Regions from separate parts of the Limosilactobacillus mucosae genome, predicted to be linked through region 2. Evidence: predicted binding sites of a transcription regulator. Region 2 holds the regulator's gene; the other holds the start of a gene.
The links. The regulator Rex, encoded in region 2, represses fermentation and respiration genes when NADH is low (regulators of the CRP and FNR family bind a similar motif). The targets are predictions, from matches to a motif close to TTGTGAANTANTTCACAA.
Positions count from the first base shown of each region.

Region 1: the regulator Rex is predicted to act here: its motif matches at 4,197-4,214, upstream of H0G69_RS05010 (CidA/LrgA family protein).

Region 1 covers NZ_CP058954.1:1,035,626-1,047,055, reverse strand. Annotated here, with positions in the region: partial or broken gene H0G69_RS05030 (amino acid ABC transporter ATP-binding protein) at 1-529, shown strand, start outside; gene H0G69_RS05025 (transporter substrate-binding domain-containing protein) at 555-1,340, shown strand; gene H0G69_RS05020 (LytS/YhcK type 5TM receptor domain-containing protein) at 1,506-3,281, shown strand; gene H0G69_RS05015 (LytR/AlgR family response regulator transcription factor) at 3,281-4,018, shown strand; gene H0G69_RS05010 (CidA/LrgA family protein) at 4,291-4,767, shown strand; gene H0G69_RS05005 (LrgB family protein) at 4,797-5,531, shown strand; gene H0G69_RS05000 (L-lactate dehydrogenase) at 5,553-6,533, shown strand; gene pdhA (pyruvate dehydrogenase (acetyl-transferring) E1 component subunit alpha) at 6,689-7,780, shown strand; gene H0G69_RS04990 (alpha-ketoacid dehydrogenase subunit beta) at 7,783-8,760, shown strand; gene H0G69_RS04985 (dihydrolipoamide acetyltransferase family protein) at 8,779-10,107, shown strand; gene lpdA (dihydrolipoyl dehydrogenase) at 10,114-11,430, shown strand, end outside.
Region 2 covers NZ_CP058954.1:319,485-330,914, forward strand. Annotated here, with positions in the region: gene H0G69_RS01440 (biotin--[acetyl-CoA-carboxylase] ligase) at 1-51, shown strand, start outside; gene H0G69_RS01445 (CHY zinc finger protein) at 51-347, shown strand; gene H0G69_RS01450 (ketopantoate reductase family protein) at 472-1,434, shown strand; gene H0G69_RS01455 (ABC-F family ATP-binding cassette domain-containing protein) at 1,497-3,425, opposite strand; gene H0G69_RS01460 (redox-sensing transcriptional repressor Rex) at 3,761-4,408, shown strand; gene groES (co-chaperone GroES) at 4,641-4,925, shown strand; gene groL (chaperonin GroEL) at 4,975-6,597, shown strand; gene H0G69_RS01475 (APC family permease) at 6,733-8,334, shown strand; gene H0G69_RS01480 (potassium transporter KimA) at 8,457-10,295, shown strand; gene H0G69_RS01485 (hypothetical protein) at 10,319-10,591, shown strand; gene H0G69_RS01490 (MarR family winged helix-turn-helix transcriptional regulator) at 10,724-11,167, shown strand; gene H0G69_RS01495 (MFS transporter) at 11,136-11,430, shown strand, end outside.

The sequences.
Region 1 (11,430 bases), 720 kb from region 2:
ACTGCTGCTGCGGCAGAAAACGGGCATGGTTTTTCAAGACTACAACCTGTTTCCGCATCTGACGGTTCTGCAAAACGTTACGGAAGGTCCCATCCGCGTGCTTAAGCAGTCTAAAGAAGCTGCCAATCAGGAAGCGCTGGAAATATTGAGCAAGGTCGGCCTGCGTGATTTTGCCGATGCCTATCCCGCGCAGCTTTCTGGTGGGCAGGCGCAGCGAGTGGCAATTGCCCGCGCATTGGCCATGAAGCCGGAATACGTTTTATTGGATGAGCCGACTTCAGCACTTGACCCGGAACTGGAATTAGAGGTTTTGCGCGTGCTGCTTAAGCTGGCTCAGGAAAATCAATCGTTGATCATCGTAACGCACAATATGGTCTTTGCCAGACGCGTTGCCGATAAGATCGTTTTTGTCGAGGATGGCACGATCAAATATGATGGCGATCCGGCAGCTTTTTTTGCGCCGGATAATCCTGATGAGCGGATTCGCCACTTTATTGCGGCCATGACAATGGAAGAACTGGAAATCTAAAAGAAAAGAATAAGGGGAAAACAACATGAAGATTTTTAAGAAGATTGCCTTAATGACTGCTGCACTGGCATTGGGAACCGTGATTGGCACGACGATCGGCCATGCTGACTCGGTCAAGTCCGAGCTGAAAACGCCTGATACGCTGACGATCGGTCTGGAAGGTACCTACGCGCCGTTTTCATATCGTAAGGACGGCAAGCTGCAGGGTTTTGAAGTTGAGCTGGGCAAGGCCGTTGCGAAAAAAATGGGCTTAAAGGCCAAGTTCGTGCCAACCAAGTGGGACTCTTTGATTGCCGGATTAGGCGCTAAGAAGTTTGACGTGGTCATGAACAACATTGCGCAAACGCCTGAACGCGAAAAGAAGTACCTTTTCTCTGATCCCTACATTTCATCGCACTTTGTCATGATCGTTAAAGAAAACAGCTCGCTTAAGACGCTTAAGTCCATCAAAGGCCACAAGTTTGCCGTGGGTGTGGGAACCAACAACGCTACGCTGGTTAAAAAATATGGCGGAATTACGGTTGACGACAGCGACTTTGCCAGCGGACTGGACATGATCAAGCAAGGCCGGGTTGAAGGGATGATCAATAGTCGCGAGGCTTGGTACGTTTATGCTAAAAAGCACAGCACCAAGGGACTCAAGATGATTGACGTTTCCAGCGAAGCCAAGCCGGTCAAGGTTGCGGCAATGTTTAACAAAAACTCATCGGCGCTGCAAAAGCAATACAATCAGGCACTGCATGAACTGCAAAAAGATGGAACGCTCCAAAAGCTTTCCCAAAAGTACTTTGGCGCTGACATCACCAAGTAGCCGCTAAAACATGATCTGGAGTTATCTGGATCATGTTTTTTTGATGTTATATTTTCAATGACTTTAAGACGGCTTAAAATCAAAATCTTGTTAAGCGTCTCACTAAATCAGCCAGAGATTGTGGTATATTAAGTTACTGGATGAGCAAGATTAAGGAGTGAACTTATGGGAGCACTGGCTTTTTTGATTGCAGAACGGGTGGGATTGATTATCCTGCTGGCCTTTATTCTGGTCAACATTCGGCCGTTTCGGCGGCTGCTTTTAGATGCCACGCCGGCCAATCTATTTAAATTGGCGCTGATTTTTTCAGCCTTTGCAATTATTTCTAATTTATTGGGGATTGAGATCGATCCTGACAATCATATTATGCGCGAAACTATTTTATGGCACGTCACTCCTGGCTATTCAGTGGCCAATGTCCGCATTCTGGCCGTAACGGTAGCCGGGATCGTTGGCGGACCGGGAGTTGGCGGACTGACGGGTCTGGTTGCCGGAACTCATCGGATGATGCAGGAAAGTTGGTCGGTTGATGCGTGGTTCTACATTGTCAGCTCGACTTTGATTGGGATTTTGTCTGGAATGCTGTATCGCAAAAATCGGCGTCGTTTTGTCGTGATGCCGCCATGGCAAGGCTTTTTGATCAGTCTGGTGATGGAGTCGATTCAGATGATCTTTGTCGGTTTGTTTAGTCCGACGCATCTGAAACTGGTGAACTTTATCGCACTGCCGATGATTGTTATCAGCTCAACGGGGACGGCTTTTTTCTTGATGATTCTATCTTTATATTTTCGTCAAGAAGTTGACACCCGTGCCGTTCAGACTCGTTCGGTAATGAAGCTGGCGGTCAAGACGCTGCCGGCATTTCGCCATGGCCTGCAGGCGGAATCGGCCAAGCAGGTGGCCAGTCTGATTTTGGAGTATACTGACTTTGACGCGGTCGGAATTGGCAATAATGAAAAAACACTGGCCTTTGTTGGAGCTGGCAGCGACCATCATTATCATGACATGCCAAAAGTCGATGTACCACGGTTTGCCAAGCAGGCGCTGCAGTATCGACAGACGCAGCTGGCCTATAATACTGCGCAGATTGGCTGTCGTGATGACCACTGTCCTTTACAGGCGGGGATGGCGATTCCCCTGACGTTGGGCAGCCGCGTGCTGGGCGTTTTGACGCTGTATTTTAAGGAAAACTGGCAGCTGACCCCCGTCGAGATTCAAACCGGTGAGGGACTGGGCGAGATTTTGGCCACGCAGATCGTATTAGGTGAAAAAGAACGCCAGACCGGACTGCTTAGGGATGCTGAGCTTAAATCGCTGCAGGCTCAGATCAGTCCCCACTTTTTCTTTAATTCGATCAATACGATTATTGCCATCTCGCGGTTTGACAGTGAAAAGGCACGGTTTCTGCTACGGGAGCTCAGTACGTTTTTCCGATCGAATCTGCTGGGCGCCAATCAATCCAAGATTCCGCTCAAACAAGAGGAAGCACATGTTAAGGCCTATCTGAACCTGGAACAGACGCGCTTTCCTGATAAGTATGACGTTGAATTCTACAGCAGCGTGGATGATCAGGTGCTGGTTCCGCCATTTGCCATTCAAGTCTTGGTAGAAAACGCGATTCATCACGCCTTTGGCAATCGCAAGACCGGCAATATCATCAACATTTGGATCACCAAATCAGGCAAGTATCTGGAAATACGGGTTGCTGATAACGGCGAGGGAATTGATCAGGCGGTCATCGGCAAACTGGGTAAGGAGAAAATCGCTTCCGAACAAGGGAGTGGTACGGCTATGCAAAATCTGAATGCGCGGTTGAAAGGTCTTTATGGCGACAGTGCTAAGATGCAGATCGTAACCGGCAAGACGGGGACTTCCATCTCGCTTTTAATACCTTATGCACAAACTAGACAGGATCTTAATACGGAAGGAGCATCCATATAATGAAAGTACTGATTGTCGATGATGAACCTCTGGCCAGAAATGAACTGCACTATCTATTAAATGAAAATGCGTTGGTCAATCAGATCGATGAAGCGGATGGGGTGATGACGGCTGATCAAAAAGTCAATGCCGAGCATCCCGATCTGGTCTTTTTGGACATCAAACTAGATGATGGCAACGGCATGGCACTGGCTAGACGCTGGAAAAAGCTGCCCCAGCCGCCAGCGATTGTTTTCGCGACCGCTTATGACAATTACGCGATCGATGCTTTTAATGAAGCGGCCGTTGACTATGTCTTAAAGCCATTTGACCCGGATCGAATCAACGAAGCCGTTGCCAGAGTCGCCAAGTTTTTGGGCAATAAGGAACAGTTAGAAGATGTTGCGGAACAGACTGCCTGGCAGAATCCGCGGCTGTCGATTACGATTGATGACAAGACGATGGTGATTCAAAAACGCGATGTGATGTATATTGAGACCCAAGGCGGATACACGCATCTGCATCTTAGAAACGATAAGCTCTTGATCGGTCGGCAGACGCTAACCAGTATTGCTCAACTTTTGGATCCGAAGCATTTTTTGCGGATTCATCGTGGTTTTATCGTTAATCTGGATGAAATTGACGAAATGCAGCCAAGTTTTAATCATACCTACGAGCTAACGTTAAAAGATGGCAGTAAAATCCCAGTCAGCAGGTCATATGTGGCTAAAACCAAGAAGGCAATCGGACTGCAGTAACTTGAATTGTCTAATATTTACACAAGCATTGAATGTCAAGATAATGCATTCAGTGCTTTTTATTTTGTCAAAAAAGAGCACTCAGGGCATCTCAGTGGCTGATAAAGGCATTTCATCGTCAAATTCGGTCAATCAATGTGAAAACCAACACAAAACCAATAAGATTAACTACAATGCATTGTGTAATCGATATCAAAGATGGCCATCTTAAATAAGATTAACTGCAATTATTTTATTGATATTTTCGGATTGATTTGAGGGAAGGAAAAACCATGGATAAGAAGGAAAAACAAGCGCCAGCTAAGGAAGAAAAAAAGGCAGCGCCAATTCTGGTACAAATGGGCATTTTTGCCGCTATTCTGTTTGTCTCACAGCTGATTTCAGATTTATTCCCAGCTAGTTTCGTAGTACCAACGCCACTGATTGGGATGGTATTGCTCTACATTCTGTTGGCAGCTCATATCGTTAAACTGGAGCAGGTTGAAAAGTTTGGCGACTTTATGATCAGTTTGATTGCCTTTCTGTTCGTTCCATCTGGCGTTCAGCTCTGTGGCAGTCTAGGACTGATGAAGCGTGAAGGTCTTCAGGATATCTGCGTCATCATCATCTCCACGATTATCCTGCTGGTCGTAATTGCTTACGTGGGCAACTTCTTTGTTAAGCTGCATGAACGCTTGGCACATAAGCAGTCAAACACAGCGTCAAGCTCAAATGAAAGTCACGCGGGCACGCAGCATATGGCTCACTAAGCCGTGTACGAGAAAAGGGAGGATTAAAAATGTTTAGTCAATCAATGGTATTGCCTTATACCGGTATCTTAATCTCACTGGCTGGTTATCTTTTAGGGATGTGGCTGTTTAAGATCAGTCATGGGTTCTTCTTGTTTACGCCGCTTTTGGTCGGGATGGTCTTTGGAATTGCAGTTTTGGCAATCTGGGCCAAGGGCATCGGATCTACGACGGCTGCCGTCTACACTAAGTACTACCTGCCAGGCGGAAACATCATCTTCTGGTTCTTAAACCCGGCTACGGTTGCGTTTGCTATTCCGCTGTATCGTCGAAATGATATTTTCAAGAAGTACTGGCTTGATATTGTTTTGACGCTGTTTGTCGGTGGCTTTATCTCCTTGTTTGGGATTCAACTGGTTTCCAAGCTGTTTGGTCTGTCGCGGGTTTCCACGGCTGCCATGCTGCCACAGGCTGCTACGACTGCTGTTGCCATGCCAATTGCCAAGGGGGTTGGCGGTGATCCTGCCGTTACGGCGATGGCCTGCATCTTAAACGCTGTTATCATCTACGCCCTGGCCAACTTCTTGATCAAGGTCTTCCGCTTGAAGAAGATTTCCAAGGTTGGTACTGGTCTGGGTCTGGGTTCTGCTGGTCACACGGTTGGTTCTGCCAAGGCCCTGCAATTAGGTTCGATTGAAGGGGCCATGGCTTCGGTTGCCGTGGTAATCGTTTCGTTGGCAATGGACATTCTGGTTCCAATCTACGTCAACCTGTTCATGAAATAATTAACAAAGGGGAATTACAATATGTCTTATCGACAACAAAAAGTCGTGCTGATCGGTGACGGCGCAGTTGGTTCTGCCTATGCATTTGCCATGGTTCAACAGGGATTGGCCGAAGAATTCGCGATTATCAACCACACCAAGAGCAAGGGCGAAGGCGACACGCTGGACTTGGAGGATGCCACGGTCTTTACCTCGCCTAAAAAAGTTGAGTCAGCTGACTACTCGGTCTGCCGCGATGCTGATCTGGTTGTAATCTGTGCTGGGGCTGCCCAAAAACCTGGCGAAACCCGGCTGCAATTGATCAACAAGAACCTTAAGATCATGGCCGATGTCACGCAAAACGTGGTTAAGTCTGGCTTTAACGGCATCTTTTTAGTGGCCGCCAACCCTGTCGACATTCTGACCTATGTTGTCCAAAAAATCTCTGGTTTCCCAACCAGTCGTGTAATCAGCTCCGGGACGCTGTTGGATACGGCTCGGCTGCGCGTGGCATTGGCAAAGGAATTCAATGTCAGCCCTGCTGATGTATCGGCTAACGTATTGGGCGAACATGGCGATTCTGAATTTGCGGCCTACTCATCAGCAGCAATTGGCGGTAAGAATCTGCTGCAGATTGCTAAAGAAGAGGGCGTTTCAGAAGAACGTCTCAAGCAGATTGAAGATGAAACTCGTCACAAAGCCTACGAAATTATCAACCGGAAAGGCGCGACCTACTATGGCGTTGCCACGGCTTTGATGCGGATTACCAAGGCTATTCTGCGCAACGAGAATGCCGTCTTGCCAATTGGTGCTTATGTTAACGGCGAGTACGGCGTTCACGACCTTTATCTGGGGACGCCGGCTGTCATCAACGCGCATGGGGTTGAACAGGTTATCGACGTTCAGCTTGATGAGCGCGAACAAAAGGCAATGGCTCATTCTGCGGCTGTTTTGCGTGAAGCAGTTGATCGCGGCATGCGTGAAACTGGTTTGAACAAGATGGTTGTCTCACTGGCTCATTAATGCGCAAAAAATCACAATCTAGACAGAGAAAACGTTTTCTTAAATCGAAAATGTTTTCTTTTTTTTTTCGAAAAAAGGCTTGATTTTTCAAAAAAATGTTATAAAACTATAAGTGTAAGCGTTTCATTATTGTTTATTAAAGGAGGTTGTTCTAGATGAAAAAGTTAGATTTTGAGGAGCTGAAACATAACCCCGAAATCAAGCCGCTTCAAGTTCTGGACGAAGATGGCAAAGTCGTCAACCCCGATTTGATGCCTGACCTGAGTGATGAAGAGTTGGTTGAACTGTTTAAGCAGATGGTTTGGTCGCGGGTATTGGGCGACCGTACTATGAAGCTTTGTCGGCAAGGTCGGTTGGGATTCTTTGCCCCAACTGCCGGTGAGGAAGCCAGTCAAATGGGTTCCAACTTCGCAATGAGCAAGGATGACTTTCTGCTCGGCGGCTATCGTGACGTGCCACAGTTGGTTAAGCACGGTCTGCCAATGTGGAAGGGATTCTTGTGGAGCAAGGGTCACGTTAACGGCAACAAGTACCCTGAAGAATTAAATGCCGTTCCGCCTCAGATCATCATCGGTGCCCAATATGCTCAGACGGCCGGTGTGGCACTTGGTCTGAAGAAGAAGGGTGCCAAGAACGTTGCCTACACCTACACTGGTGATGGTGGTACCTCACAGGGTGACTTTTATGAAGGGGTCAACTTTGCCAGTGCCTTTAAAGCACCAGCACTGTTCTTTGTACAAAACAACCTGTACGCAATCTCAGTTCCAAGAAAGGCTCAGACGGCAGCGCCAACCTTGGCTCAAAAGGCCGTTGCCAGCGGGATTCCTGGACTGCAGGTTGATGGGATGGATGCCTTGGCCGTCTACAGCGTTGCCAAGCAGGCTCGTGACTGGATCACGGCCGGCAATGGTCCCGTACTGATCGAAACGCTGTGCTACCGCTATGGACCACACACGACTGCTGGTGACGTGCCACGCCGCTACCGTTCCGAAGATGAAGAAGATATCTGGCTGAAGAAGGATCCACTGATTCGGATGCGCAAGTTCTTAGAGAGCAAGGGCCTTTGGGATGAAGACCAAGAAAAGGCCTGCGTTGAAGCAGCCAACAAGGAAGTCGATGACGCTATGCAGGAAGTTGAATCACAGCCAACGCAGACCGTTACCGAACTGATGCAAAACGAATATGTGGTTACGCCGCCAGCAATTCAAAAAGAGCTGGATGCTTACCAAGCAAAGGAGGCTAAGTAATCATGGCTAAGATGACAATGATCAAGGCAATCACGGCTGCTATGGATGAAGAGCTTGCTCATGATGACAAGGTAATGATCTTTGGTGAAGACGTTGGTAAAAACGGTGGTGTCTTCCGAGCAACTGATGGCCTGCAGGAAAAATATGGCAATGATCGCGTATTCGACACGCCGCTGGCTGAATCCGGCATTATCGGACTGGCTAACGGGATGGCGCTGGAAGGCTTCCGTCCCGTACCAGAATTGCAGTTTATGGGCTTTATCTACGAAGCCTTTGATGAACTGGCTGGTCAGATGGCGCGCTACCGCTTCCGGATGGGTGGCACGCGCAAGTTCCCAATCACGGTGCGGGCTCCATTTGGTGGTGGGGTGCACACGCCAGAACTGCACTCAGACAGTTTTGAAGGCCTGCTGACTCAGGTTCCTGGGCTGCGCGTGGTTGCGCCAAGTGGTCCTTATGACGCCAAGGGACTTCTGATCTCGGCAATCCGCTCTGATGATCCGGTCTTCTTCTGTGAACACATGAAGCTTTACCGTTCGATCAAAGAAGAAGTGCCTGACGAAGCCTACACCGTTCCATTGGACAAGGCAGCCGTCAAGCGCGAAGGTACTGACGTATCAATTATTACGTACGGCTACATGGTTCAAGAAAGTCTGGCAGCTGCCGATGAACTGGCAAAAGAAGGCATCAACGCTGAAGTTGTTGACCTGCGTACGCTGGCACCGCTTGATGAAGATACGATTCTGGAATCCGTTAAGAAGACGGGCCGCGTCGTATTGGTTCAAGAAGCTCAAAAGCAAGCCGGCGTTGGTGGTCAGGTAGCCTCGCTGATCGGCGAAAAAGGCATTTTGTACCTGGATGCACCAATTGCGCGGGTAGCTGCTCCAGACACGCCATATCCATTCAGTGATGCGGAAGAAGTATGGCTGCCTAACAAGCAAGATATCGTTGACAAGGTCAAGGAAACCGTCAACTTTTAATCGCGAGGTGGAAGATCAATGAGCAAATATGAATTCAAAATGCCAGAACTTGGTGAAGGGATGGCAGAAGGCACGATTGGCGAATGGCACGTTAAGGTTGGCGACACCATTCAAAAAGACGCCGATATGGTTGAAATCGAAAACGACAAGTCAACCTCTGAAATTCCATCACCAGTCGATGGCAAGGTAACCAAAATCAATTTTGAAAAGGGCGACGATGTTACGGTTGGCCAAGTGCTGATCGAATTTGAGGTAGCTGATGGTCAAGGTAATGTTGATGCCAGTGCCGAAGCGGAAAGCGATGCCAGTGATGCTCCGGAGCCAAGTGCCGCACCAGCGCCAAGCACTGCTTCAGCTGCCCCAGCATCAGCGCCAGCCGCTCCTGCTCCAGTGGCTGCTCCTAGTGCTGCCGACCACTCCCTGCCAGTCCTGGCAATGCCAGCCGTACGTCGCTATGCACGTGAAAAAGGTGCTGACCTGGCTCAGATTGCCGGAACCGGTCGTCATGGCCAGATTCTAAAGACTGATGTTGACGCCTTCTTGGCTGGTGGTACCAAGGCTGCCCCAGCTGCCGAACAAGAAGCTCCTCAAACGGCAGGTGCGGTTGCCATTGAACAGCCAGCACTGCCAAAGGGTTCCGCTGAATGGCCATTGCACGACGAGAAGATGACACCAGTTCGCAAGGCGACAGCTAAGGCAATGATCCGTTCCGTACAGCAGATTCCAATGATTCATGTCTTTGATGACGTGGTGGTTGACAAGCTTTGGGATCACCGCAAGAAGTACAAGGAACTGGCTAAAGAGCATGGCGTTCACCTGACGTTTATGGCCTACCTGACCAAGGCGCTGGCCGTAATCATGAAGGAATACCCAATCTTTAACTCGATGGTGGACATGGCTGACCAAAAGATCGTCTACCGTGACTACATCAACGTTGGTATTGCTACGGACACGGATCGCGGTTTGTTCGTACCAAACGTTAAGCATGCTGATTCTATGAGTCTGTTTGACATTGCGCGTCAAATCAGCGCCAATACCGAAAAGGCTAAGGAAGGCAAGCTTTCTGGCGATGACATGAGCCACACTGGCATGTCGATCACCAATATCGGCTCAATTGGCGGCGGCTTCTTTACGCCAATCATCAACTGGCCGGAAGTAGCCATCCTGGGTATGGGACGCATTGTTGAAGAACCAGTCGTTGTTGATCACGAAATCAAGGTTGCCAAGGTCTTGAAGCTGTCGCTGGCCTGCGATCACCGAGTAATTGATGGTGGTACGGCACAACGGGCAATGAACCGGCTCAAGGAATTATTGAGTGATCCAGAACTGTTATTGATGGAAGGGTGATCAGACATGGTTGTTGGTGATTTTGCAATTGATTTGGATACCATTGTTGTTGGTGCGGGCCCTGGCGGTTATGTTGCTGCCGTTCACGCTGCTGAAATGGGACAAAAGGTTGCCGTTGTTGAAAGTACCTATCTTGGCGGGGTCTGCTTAAATGTCGGCTGTATCCCATCAAAAGCCTTGATTCAGGTTGGTCATAACTACCAAACTGCCAAAAATTCAGCCGATCAAGGCATTGAAGTTGCTGATGCCAAGCTCGATTTTGAAAAGGTTCAGGCATTTAAGAACAGCGTCGTTAAGCGTATGACCAATGGGGTTGGCTTCTTGTTCAAGGAACACAAGATTGATGTAATCAACGGAACGGCCTACCTTAAAAATGATCACAGTCTGCGGGTTATCAGCGGTCAGCATGGTCAAACCTATACGTTCAAGCACTTGATTCTGGCAATGGGCAGTCATCCAATTGAGATTCCTGGCTTTAAGTTTGAAGGCCGCGTTCTGGATTCAACGGGTGCATTGGCATTAAAAGAAGTACCAAAAGAATTGGTCATCATTGGCGGCGGCTACATTGGCAGCGAACTGGCCAATGCTTATGCCAACTTTGGTGCCCACGTTACGATTCTGGAAGGTACCAAGTCAATTCTGGGCAACTATGAGCCAGACTTGGTCAAGGTTGCGCTCAAAGACTTTAAGGCCAAGGGAATTGACGTAATTACCAATGCGATGGCCAAGCAGGCTGAGCAAACCGCAGATGGCGTCAAGGTTACCTATGCCGTTGGTGACCAAGAACATACTGTAGATGCCGATTATGTCGTTGTTTCGGTTGGTCGGCGTCCCAATACTAAAGACATGGGCCTTGAACAAGCCGGTATCAAGCTTGACAAACGCGGCTTAATTGAAGTAGATGCCCAGGGTCGGACCAGCGTCAAGAATATCTTCGCAATTGGCGATATCGTTGCCGGAGCAGCTTTGGCACATAAGGCCAGCTATGAAGGCAAGGTTGCTGCCGAAGCAATCTCTGGCAAGCCAACAACCGTCGACTACCACGCAATGCCAGCGGTCTGCTATCTTGACAATGAGATTGCCACGACGGGTCTGACTGAATCTGAGGCAAAAGAAAAGGGATTGGACGTCAAGACTGCCAAGTTCCCATTCATGGCTAATGGTCGGGCCGTATCCATGAAGGCAACGGAAGGCTTTGTTCGGCTGGTATTTATGAAGGACACGCATGTCATGGTCGGTGCTCAGATCGTGGGGCCGGATGCTTCTGATCTGATCAGTGAGCTGACTTTGGCAATCGAATCAGGAAATGAGATTGATGACATT
Region 2 (11,430 bases):
TTTATCAGCGGCGAGGTGACCAAGGTTGATCTGCCAGGGATGACGTCATAATGGAAATTCACGGTTTAGATTTAGATCAGGCTGGCCGCTGTCGGCACTATCACTTGGCAGTTGATGTTGCGGCCTTGAAATGCAGTCGTTGCCCAAAATACTATGCCTGCTATCGATGTCATGATGCTTTGGAAAACCATCATTTTATGGCTTGTGAGCGGGAAAACTGGCCAGTCCTATGCGGTGTCTGCGGCTGTTTGATGCAGTTTGCACAATACCAGCAGGGAAGCTGTCCGCGCTGTGGGCACGACTTTAATCCCGGCTGTCGTCGTCACTGTCGGATTTATTTTAAATAACTTTCTTTTCTCATTGATTTTTAATTAAAACGAGATTAGAATATAAGGCGTTGATTAAGAAGAAAAATAAATCAGGCCCAATGACATGTTTTAATTAAGTTTTAGGAAAGGATCAGTGATTAAGATGACGCTGCGATATACGGTTTTAGGTTCAGGTGCGATGGGATTGCGCTTTGGGGTGCTGCTGCAGGAAAATGCGGGGGCGCAGGTTGATTTTGTCGACAACTGGGCACCCGAAGTTGAAACCATCAAAAAACAAGGTGGGGTCTATGTTTCTCGTGACCATGAAAATCGGCATCTGGTTCCGGTCAATATCTATTCGCCAGAAGAGTATCAGGGCGAGCCAGACGTTTTTATCGTTTTTGCCAAGCAGATGACGCTGCAGGATCTTTTGGAACGCTCGGCTCATTTCTTTAAGCCAGAAAAGCAATACGTTTTTTCAGGCATGAATGGGATGGGTCACGTTGAAAAACTGAACAAGTATTTTCCCAAAGAGCATGTTTTAGCTGGGACCTGCCTGATCGGGACCGTGCTAAACAAGGCTGGCGACGTTGACTTTATTGGCAAGCCTGGTGCTGGATCAATCAATGTTGCCAATGAAACGGAAAAGCCAGATGAGCGCACGCATGAAATTATTGCCGACTTTAAGGCTGCCAACCTGAATCCAACTTTGACGACCAACTTCTTGGGAACTTTGATGACCAAGGTTGTCTTTAACTCAGTTGTCAACACGATCTGCACGCTGTTTGAGATTCAAATGGGTCAGTTTATTGACTATCCAGGGGCTGAACGGCTGAGCAAACAATTGATCAATGAGGCCTATGATGTGACTGAACGAGCTGGCATCAAGCTGCTCAATGATCGCGAGACCGAATGGAAGACGGTTGAATACGTCAGCCGCGTCGGCAACCCACTGCACTATCCTTCAATGTATCAAGATATGCATAATGGTCGAAATACCGAAGTCGACTACATCAATGGCTATATTTACGAATTAGGCAAAAAGTACGACTATGAAGCTACGACGCATGACTTTCTGCGCGGCTTGGTTCATTTGGCGGAAAATACGCGTAAGTTCCGTCAATAAAAAGACCGCTGGATCAAATCTGGTCCAGCGGTCTTTATTTATGTTGATCTGCAGCGTATATGCTATTGATTTTCTTGATCAAATGTCTCCAGGGCTTCGGCGGCTTCAGTCCATTGCAGCTCAACGTCTTCGCTTTGGGCTTTTAAGGCATCCAGCTTTTTTTGCAGATCGGTCAGCTGGGCGATGTCGACGGCAATTTCGGGCTTGGCCATCTCAGCTTCGATCGCGGCCTGCTTGCCCTCCAGTTCACCCATCTGATTTTCTAATTGATCGACCTGCCGCTGCAGCTTGCGTCGGGCACGCTGAGTTTCTTTGCTTTGCTGATAGGAAAGCTGACCGGTTGACTGTTTGACTTTGGTTTCTGGCTGTGTTTGATGCTCCAGTTTTGCCTGTTGGGTCAGGTAGTCATCGTAGTTTCCTTCATAATGCGTCATGCCATGAGCCGTCATATATAGGATATCAGTAGCAACCTGGTTTAAGAAATAACGGTCGTGCGAGATAAACAGAACCGTCCCATCAAATTCGTTAATGGCTGTTTCCAAGACTTCGCGGCTGTCGATGTCCAAGTGGTTGGTTGGTTCATCCAGGATCAAAAAGTTGATTGGCATAAATGAAAGCTTAGTCAGCTCCAGACGTGCCTTTTCGCCACCCGAAAGCGCGCTGACTGGTTTATAGACGTCATCGCCAACAAACAGAAAACTGCCCAGAAGCGAGCGAATGTCTTTTTCGGAAACTTCAGGATGATCGTCCCAGACTTCTTCTAAAACGGTCTTTTCAGGATGCAGTTGCTGCTGTTCCTGGTCGTAGTAGCCGATTTCTAGATTAGCGCCGAATTTGATCGTCCCGCTGAGCTTGGGAATCTTTTTCAAAAGCGTCTTTAAAAGCGTTGATTTGCCAATCCCATTTGGACCGATAATACCGACGCGCTGACCTTTGCGAACCTTAAATGATAATGGCCCAGCCAGCTTTTGATCTTGATAGCCGATATTGAGTTCATCGACGTCTAAGACCTCGTTACCCGAAGCATGGTCACTGTGGAATTGAAAATGAATCGAGGAATCATCGGTAGTCGGCCGCTCCAAGCGATCCATTTTCTCAAGCTGTTTGCGGCGAGCCTGGGCGCGTTTGGTGGTTGAGGCTCGGACAATGTTGCGATTGACAAAATCCTCCAGCTTGGCGATTTCTTTTTGCTGCTGCTCGTAATGCTTCCATTCAGCCTGCAGTCGTTCGCGCTTGTGGGCTACGAATTGCGTATAGTTGCCGGTATAGTGAATCAGCGTTTTATTGTCAAGATCGTAAACGTCAGTAACCACGCGATCTAAGAAGTAGCGGTCGTGAGAAACGATCAAAAGCGCACCTTGATAGCTTTTAAGGTAGTCTTCCAGCCAGCTTAAGACGCCCATGTCCAAGTGATTGGTCGGTTCGTCTAGAATCAAAAGGTTGGGCGACTGCAGCAGAATCTTAGCTAGGGCCAGCTTGGTTTTTTGACCGCCAGAAAGCGCATTGACTGAAGTATCATACATACCTTCATCAAAGCCGAAACCATGCAGTACGCCACGCATCCGGGACGCGTATTCATAGCCGCCCTGTTTTTTGAACTGCTCGGATAAACGGTCATAGCTTGCTAAAACGTCTTGGTAGTCCGCTGCTTTGGGCGTCAGTGTTCCCAATTGATTCTCTAGCTCATGCAGCTGTTTTTCCAGTTCGTGTAAAGGAGCAAAGACGCTGTCTAATTCGGCCCAGATTGAATTTTGGCTGTCGAGTCCTTGATTCTGAGCCAGGTAGCCAATCGTCAGGTCGCGGGCGTGAGTAACCGTGCCTTCATCAGGTTCGGTTAAACCGGCAATGATTTTCAAGAAGGTCGTTTTGCCGGCACCGTTGCGTCCGACCAATGCAGTTCGGCCATGTTCTTGAATCTGCATATTCATATTATGAAACAAAACATCGCTGCCAAAGCGACGTTCAACATTATTGGTTTGCAGTAGCAGCATAATTTAACCTCATTTTTTAAAGTAGATAGTCAGTTAAGATTGTAGCACAAGATCAGACTAGGTCGCGAGCTTGAGGATAGGACCGATCAATAATGTTAAATTTTGAATTAACGTTTAAAAAATGATCGTCATTACCAGCACATTCATGATCAGCGGATGGCCTAAATTTCACAAATCATTAATGGACATGCAGTGAAGCCTGTAGCATAATAGAAAACATGTTTAAATAAAAACGATTCTTTTCTTGGAAAATAGTTCACAAACTTTAGCGGAGTTGTTAAAATGATTAAGGAATAATTTTCACAAACTAGAATCTGAATTGGAGGAATCTATTAATGGCAACGCGTAAAATTCCCCGTGCCACGGCTAAGCGGTTGCCGGTCTACTATCGGTATCTGAACGTTTTGCTTAACGCCAATAAACGACGCGTCTCATCGACTGAATTATCAGAGGCGGTTAAAGTTGATTCGGCAACGATTCGACGCGACTTTTCCTATTTTGGCGAATTGGGCAAGCGCGGCTATGGCTATGATGTGGAAAAGCTTTTGAACTTTTTCAAGGGGATCTTGAATCAAGATAAGCTGACCAGTGTGGCTTTGGTCGGGGTCGGCAGTCTGGGCAGCGCCTTGATGAACTATAATTTCCACCAAAGCACGAATCTGCGGATCAGTGCAGCTTTTGATCCTAAACCAGCCTTAGCCAATACCGTTAAGAGTGGGATTCCTGTCTACCCGGTTGGCGAGATGAAAAAGCAGCTGCAAGAACAGCAGATTGATGTCGTTATTTTAACGGTACCTGGCGAAAAATCGCAGGCCGTTACTGATGAGTTGGTCGAAGCAGGGGTTCATGGTATCTTGAACTTTACACCGGTTCGTCTGTCAGTGCCAAAAGACGTTCAGGTACAAAATATTGACCTGACCAATGAACTGCAGACGCTGATCTACTTTATTGAAAATAACAATACTAAAGACAGTCAAAAATAACTCAACGCATGGCGAGCAATCGTCATGCGTTTTTTGATAAAAAGTCAAAAAAGTTAAAATGCCGTTAGAATGGTAACTAAAGCGTTTTCTATAAAATAATAGTCAAAATTGGTCAAAATAATTGTTGCATTTTAGCAAGATCATGATATAGTAGATCATGTAATTAGCACTTGGGTGATAAGAGTGCTAAAAAATATCTGAATTATTAATGATGATTGATGGAGGGATTAACGTGTTAAAACCATTAGGAGATCGCGTTGTTCTTAAAGCGGAACAAGCTGAAGAAAAGACGGTTGGCGGAATTGTCCTGGCTAACAATGCCAAGGATAAGCCAACGACGGGTACGGTTGTAGCAGTTGGCGAAGGCCGTTACCTGGACAATGGTCAAAAAGTTGCTCCAGCCGTTAAGGAAGGCGACCGCGTCCTGTTTGACAAGTACGCAGGCAATGAAGTCGAATACAATGGTGAAAAGTACCTGGTCGTTCGTGAAAAAGACCTGGTTGCCATCGTTGACTAAGTAGACTTGTTTTCGCATTCGATCAATATTAATGAGGTGAAAATCTAAAATGGCAAAAGAAATTAAGTTTTCTGAAGATGCACGCAAGGCAATGCTGCGTGGGGTAGACAAGCTGGCCAATACGGTTAAGACGACGATCGGTCCTAAGGGTCGCAACGTTGTTTTGGAACAAAGCTATGGCGCACCTACGATTACTAACGATGGGGTTACGATCGCCAAGAACATTGAATTGGAAGATCACTTTGAGAACATGGGTGCCAAGCTTGTTTCTGAAGTTGCTTCCAAGACCAATGACAACGCCGGTGACGGTACGACGACGGCAACCGTTTTGACGCAAGCCATCGTTAACGCCGGGATGAAGAACGTTGCTGCCGGTGCTAACCCAGTTGGCATTCGTCGCGGTATCGACAAGGCTACCAAGGCTGCCGTTGAAGAACTGCACAAGATGAGTCATGAAGTGCAAAGCAAGGACGACATTGCACAAATTGCCTCCATCTCTGCTGCTAACCCTGAAGTTGGTGAACTGATTGCCGATGCCATGGAAAAGGTCGGCAATGATGGCGTAATCACGATTGAAGACAGCCGTGGCGTTGACACGACGGTTGACGTGGTTGAAGGGATGAGCTTTGACCGCGGCTATATGTCTCAATACATGGTAACCGACACGGACAAGATGGAATCTGATCTGGACAATCCATACATTCTGATCACTGACAAGAAGATTGGCAACATTCAAGACATTTTGCCTTTGCTGCAGGCCGTGGTTCAAGAAGGCCGTTCGCTTTTGATCATTGCTGACGACATTACCGGTGAAGCTCTGCCAACCTTGGTATTGAACAAGATTCGCGGGACGTTCAACGTTTGCGCGGTTAAGGCGCCAGGCTTTGGCGATCGTCGTAAGGCTCAATTGCAGGATATCGCCATTTTGACTGGTGGTACCGTAATCTCTGATGATCTGGGCATGAGCTTAAAGGATGCTACGATTGCTCAACTTGGCTCTGCCAACAAGGTTACCGTAACTAAGGACAACACGACGATCGTTGACGGCAATGGTGCAAAGGATGCGATTGCTGAACGAGTTGAACAGATCAAGCAGGCAATTGCCAACACGACTTCTGAATTCGACAAAGAAAAGCTGCAAGAACGTCTGGCCAAGCTGTCTGGTGGGGTTGCCGTAATCAAGGTCGGCGCTGCTACGGAAACGGAACTCAAGGAAAAGAAGTACCGTGTTGAAGACGCTCTGAACGCTACGCGGGCTGCCGTTCAAGAAGGATTCGTACCTGGTGGTGGTACTGCTTTGATCAATGTAATCCCTGCTTTGGAAAACGTTGAAACTGAAAGCGACGACGAAGCAACTGGTGTCAACATCGTTAAGAAGGCGTTGGAAGCCCCAGTTCGTCAAATCGCTGAAAATGCTGGCGTTGAAGGCTCAATCATCGTTAACCGTTTGAAGAGCGAAAAGCCAGGCATCGGTTACAACGCTGCCGTTGACAAATTTGAAGACATGGTTGCAGCCGGAATCGTTGACCCTACCAAGGTTACGCGTTCGGCACTGCAAAACGCTGCTTCGGTATCAGCAATGCTTTTGACTACTGAAGCCGTTGTTGCTGATAAGCCAGAACCAAAGAATGATCAACCAGCCGCTCCTCAACCTGGTGCCGGCATGATGTAATCATTAATAATAATGAATCAAAGCACCGCGACAAAAGTCGCGGTGCTTTTTTGCGTTTAATGCTTGCTTAGTGGTATTCTGTTAGGTATGTCCATTCAAACCAATGGACGCTATCTTATTTAGTGGAGTATTTTTATGTCATCAAAAATGCCTAACCAGAAAATGTCTTTAACATCTGTCATTTTACTGGCTCTGAATTCATTGATCGGATCCGGATGGCTGTTTGGTGCTGGCGAGGCGGCGAAGATTGCCGGACCAGCAGCGGTCATCTCTTGGATTTTAGGGGCGATCATCATTATGGTGATTGCTTTTAATTACGTTGAACTGGGGGCGATGTTTCCTGAAAGCGGCGGAATGAGTCGCTACGCTCAGTACAGTCATGGCCCGCTTTTAGGTTTCGTAGCGGCTTGGGCCAACTGGGTCTCCTTGATTACACTGATTCCCATCGAAGCGGTGGCTTCAGTACAGTATATGAGCTCATGGCCATGGAGCTGGGCTAATTGGACGCGCAGCTTCGTCAGTCATGGCAGCATTACTAATCAAGGGCTGCTGGTGGTCTTTGCGTTTATGATCGTTTTTACGCTGATTAATTTCTGGTCAGTTAAGATCTTGACGCATTTTACTGGTTTGATCTCGATTTTTAAGCTGCTGATGCCAACCTTGACGATCATTGTGTTGATGCTGAGCGGCTTTCACACCAGTAATTTCGGGCAAGGCATCCATGAGTTTATGCCTTATGGCAGCCGCTCGATTTTTGAAGCAACTACGGTAGCCGGAATTATTTTTTCCTATGATGCCTTTCAGACGGTTGTCAATCTAGGTGGTGAGATGAAAGATCCACAAAAAAACATCTATCGTGGCGTTGTAATCTCATTGACGATTACGGCAGTATTGTATATTCTGCTGCAGATTACCTTTGTAGGGGCGGTTAAGCCATCACTGCTAACGGCGCACGGCTGGCATGGCATTGATTTTGCCTCGCCATTTGCAGATCTGGCAATCTTAATGGGAATCAATTGGCTGACGATTCTGTTGTATATTGATGCGTTCGTCTCGCCGTTTGGAACCGGGGTTGCTTTTGTTACCAATGCTTCCAGAACGCTGGCGGCAATGGCGCGCGGCGATCATTTGCCAGCCTGGCTGGGGCGGCTTGAGCGACGCTATATGGTACCTCGTTTTGCCATGATCGTTAATCTGATTCTGGCAGCGGTTTTGGTCTGCATTTTTCGTAATTGGAGCGCGCTTGCCAGCGTCATCTCGGCCTCGACTCTGATTGCCTATCTGACTGGACCGGTAGCTGCGGTCGCGCTTAGAAGGATTGCACCCGATCTTAAGCGGCCGTTTGAGCCTCGATCTTTAAAGTGGATGGCGCCTTTGTCATTTGTTTTGACCAGTCTGGCGATCTATTGGGCAATGTGGCCAACGACGATTGAGGTGATTTTTGTGATCTGTTTGGGTCTGCCAATCTACGCCTATTATGAGATTCGCTATCATCATGCTTCATGGAAGACTCAAATGAAAGGCTGCGGTTGGCTGCTGGGCTACCTGTTGTTTATCTCGGTGATGTCTTATCTGGGCAGCGATGGTTTTGGCGGTCAGAATTGGATTCGGTATCCATTTGATTTTGTCGTGATCATTTTGTGCTCGCTGGTATTTTACTGGTGGGGAGTCAACAGCAGCGTTGAAGGTGAAGATCTTGAATTGGGACGACGCGTCAATGCTCATGTTGATCAGTAAAAATAATTTTCTAAAACTATTGCGTGATCAATCTGCCCTGGGTGGTATTAACCATTTACGTGGTGTAGAATAACTGTTGACTTTATATTTTATAATAGAATAGAGTGAAGGAGAAAAAGAATATGTGGCGGTATTTAAAACGCGTCCTCATCGGTAAGCCCTTGAAGACGTTGGATGAAGGCCAGGCCCATTTGACAAAGTTTAAAGCTTTGGCCTTGTTATCGTCGGATGCTTTATCATCCGTTGCTTATGGTACTGAACAGATTACGACCGTTTTGGTAACACTGTCGGCGGCGGCAATCTGGTACTCATTGCCAATTGCAGCACTGGTTTTGATTCTGTTGGTGGCAATTACCCTTTCCTATCGGCAGATTATCAATGCCTATCCCAGTGGTGGTGGTGCCTATGTCGTAGCCACCGAAAACTGGGGCCGCACAGGTGGCTTGGTTGCCGGCGGGTCGCTGCTGGTTGACTATATGCTGACGGTTGCGGTTTCGACGACTTCTGGTACGGAAGCGATTGTTTCTGCGGTTCCGCAGCTTTATAAGTATTCAGTGCCGATCTCGGTGATTATCGTCCTCGCGATTATGATTCTGAATCTGCGGGGATTGAGCGACAGTGCCAATTTCTTAACGGTTCCGGTATACTTCTTTATTATTATGATTACCGCGATGATCATCTGGGGCTTTTTCAATATTGCCACTGGTCATCTGACCTATCATGCAACGGCCTCGTTTGGAACGCCGGTTGCCGGAATGTCGGCTGTCCTGTTTATTCGGGCTTTTTCAGCCGGTTCTTCCTCATTGACCGGGGTTGAAGCTATTAGTAATGCCGTACCTAACTTTAATGAACCCAAAAAGAAGAATGCTGCTAATACTTTAGCAATTATGAGTCTGATTCTGGCGGCATTCTTTGGTGGGATTACGTTCTTTAGCTACTACTTCGGTATCGTGCCAAATTCCCATGCTACCGTGCTTTCGCAGATTGGTTCCGTAATCTTTAATGGTCATGGGATCGGATTTTATCTGCTGCAGCTTTCTACGGCGATGATTCTGGCCGTAGCTGCCAATACCGGTTTTTCGGCCTTTCCGATCCTGGCTTTTAATATGGCCAAAGACAAGTATCTGCCACATGCCTTTATGGACCGTGGGGATCGTTTAGGTTACTCTAATGGAATCATTGCCTTGGCCATTGGTGCGATTGTAATGATTTTGATCTTCCATGGTAAGACCAATATGCTGATTCCGCTGTATGCAGTTGGCGTTTTCGTTCCGTTTACGCTTTCGCAGTCTGGGATGATCATTCACTGGTTCCGACACCGGCAGGGACACTGGCTGGGCAAGTCGACGATCAACCTGGTTGGGGCGCTGATCTCGGCATGTTTGGTGGTCTTCTTGTTCTGGCAGCATTTCGGCAATGTTTGGCCATACCTGATCATCATGCCGGCTTTGCTGTTTATGTTCTACAAGATCCATAATCACTATATTAAAGTTGGCATGCAGCTGCGAATTGCGGAAAAAACCAAAGTTCAGCTGCACGATTATGATGGCTCGACGGTGATTGTTCTGATTGGTAACGTTACGCGGGTTACCAAAGGCGCCATCAACTACGCCCGGTCGATTGGTGATTACGTGATTGCCATGCACGTCTCGTTTGATGAGAACCCTGGTAAAGAACACAAGACGGCCAATGAGTTTAAGGCCGAATATCCTGACGTGCGTTTTGTCGACATTCATTCCTCATACCGTTCAATTGCCAAACCGACGCTGCGTTTCGTCGATGTCGTTGCTAAAAGGGCCGCTGCCAAGAACTATTCAACAACGGTTCTGGTACCGCAGTTTATTCCAAACAAGCCTTGGCAGATGGCACTGCATAACCAGACCAGCGTCAGATTGCGGGCCGCTTTGAATTCACGCGAAAATATCGTGGTTTCAAGCTACAACTATCACCTGCATGAATAGATGAGCGGGATGGTTTTAAGCCAATGGAAAAATTTTTTAAAAATCGGCAATGGCTATGGGCAGCGATGGGAGCAATCGGCATCTTTCTGATTTCGAGTTTTTCGATTCGCCATCAGCATTTTGTCTCTGATCTGGGCGGCTTTTTAGGCTGTCTGTTACTGGTTGGTGCCTATCTGGGGTTCAACTGGCCAAAGATCAAGCAGCACGATGTGAAAACCATTGCTTCCATGAAACTGATCTTAGTCCTGGTCGCAATTTTAATTGTGTTAGAAGCAGTGCAGCAGCTGCTGGGTTAATTTGAAAGAACTGGCATTGAAGCGTCAATGCCAGTTCTTTTTACGTTGAGTTTATGATTTTATTTTGACATTTGATCAATCAGATTCTAGTATAAAAATGTTAGCTGGCTAACAAAAGGAGACAAGAGGCAAATGCACTATTTAGAAAAACAATTGCATCAGACTGCCAATCATTTGGGTTGGAAGTTTGATCAATTTGCTGCTGAGTATGATTTAACGGGACAGCAGCTTTCAACGATTGACTTTTTGGCTAATCAGCCGCAGTGGCAAAGTACGCAGCATGCCATCGAAGTAGAATTCAATATTAAGCGTTCAACGACGACTAAAATGCTGCAGCGGATGGAAAAAGCGGGACTGATTGTCAGAAAGACGGCCAATCAGGATCACCGCAGTAAAATCGTTGCCTTGACGCCGCATGCCAAGCAATTGGCTAAGACAGCGCGCCAATATTTAATAATGCGCCAGCAGCGCTTGGAAAAACGGTTCTCGCCTCAGGAGCTGGCAATCTTTGAACAAATTTTGGCATATCTGCAGGAAAAGAGTGATGTTGGTGAAACAAACGGAAAAAATCAATAAACAGGTCTATGCGGCGATCCTGGCAACAGGATTGATGTCGTTTAGCGGCGTGATCGTGGAAACGGCTATGAACATAACCTTTCCTACTTTAATGCGCGAATTTGATATTGCGACGAATACGGTTCAATGGATGACCTCGATCTATCTTTTAATCGTGGCAATCATCGTACCGCTATCGGCAGTCTTGAAGCAGTCTTTTACAACCAAAAGCCTGTTTTTATGCGCCAACCTTTTGTTTATCATTGGGGCCTTGATTGATGCCT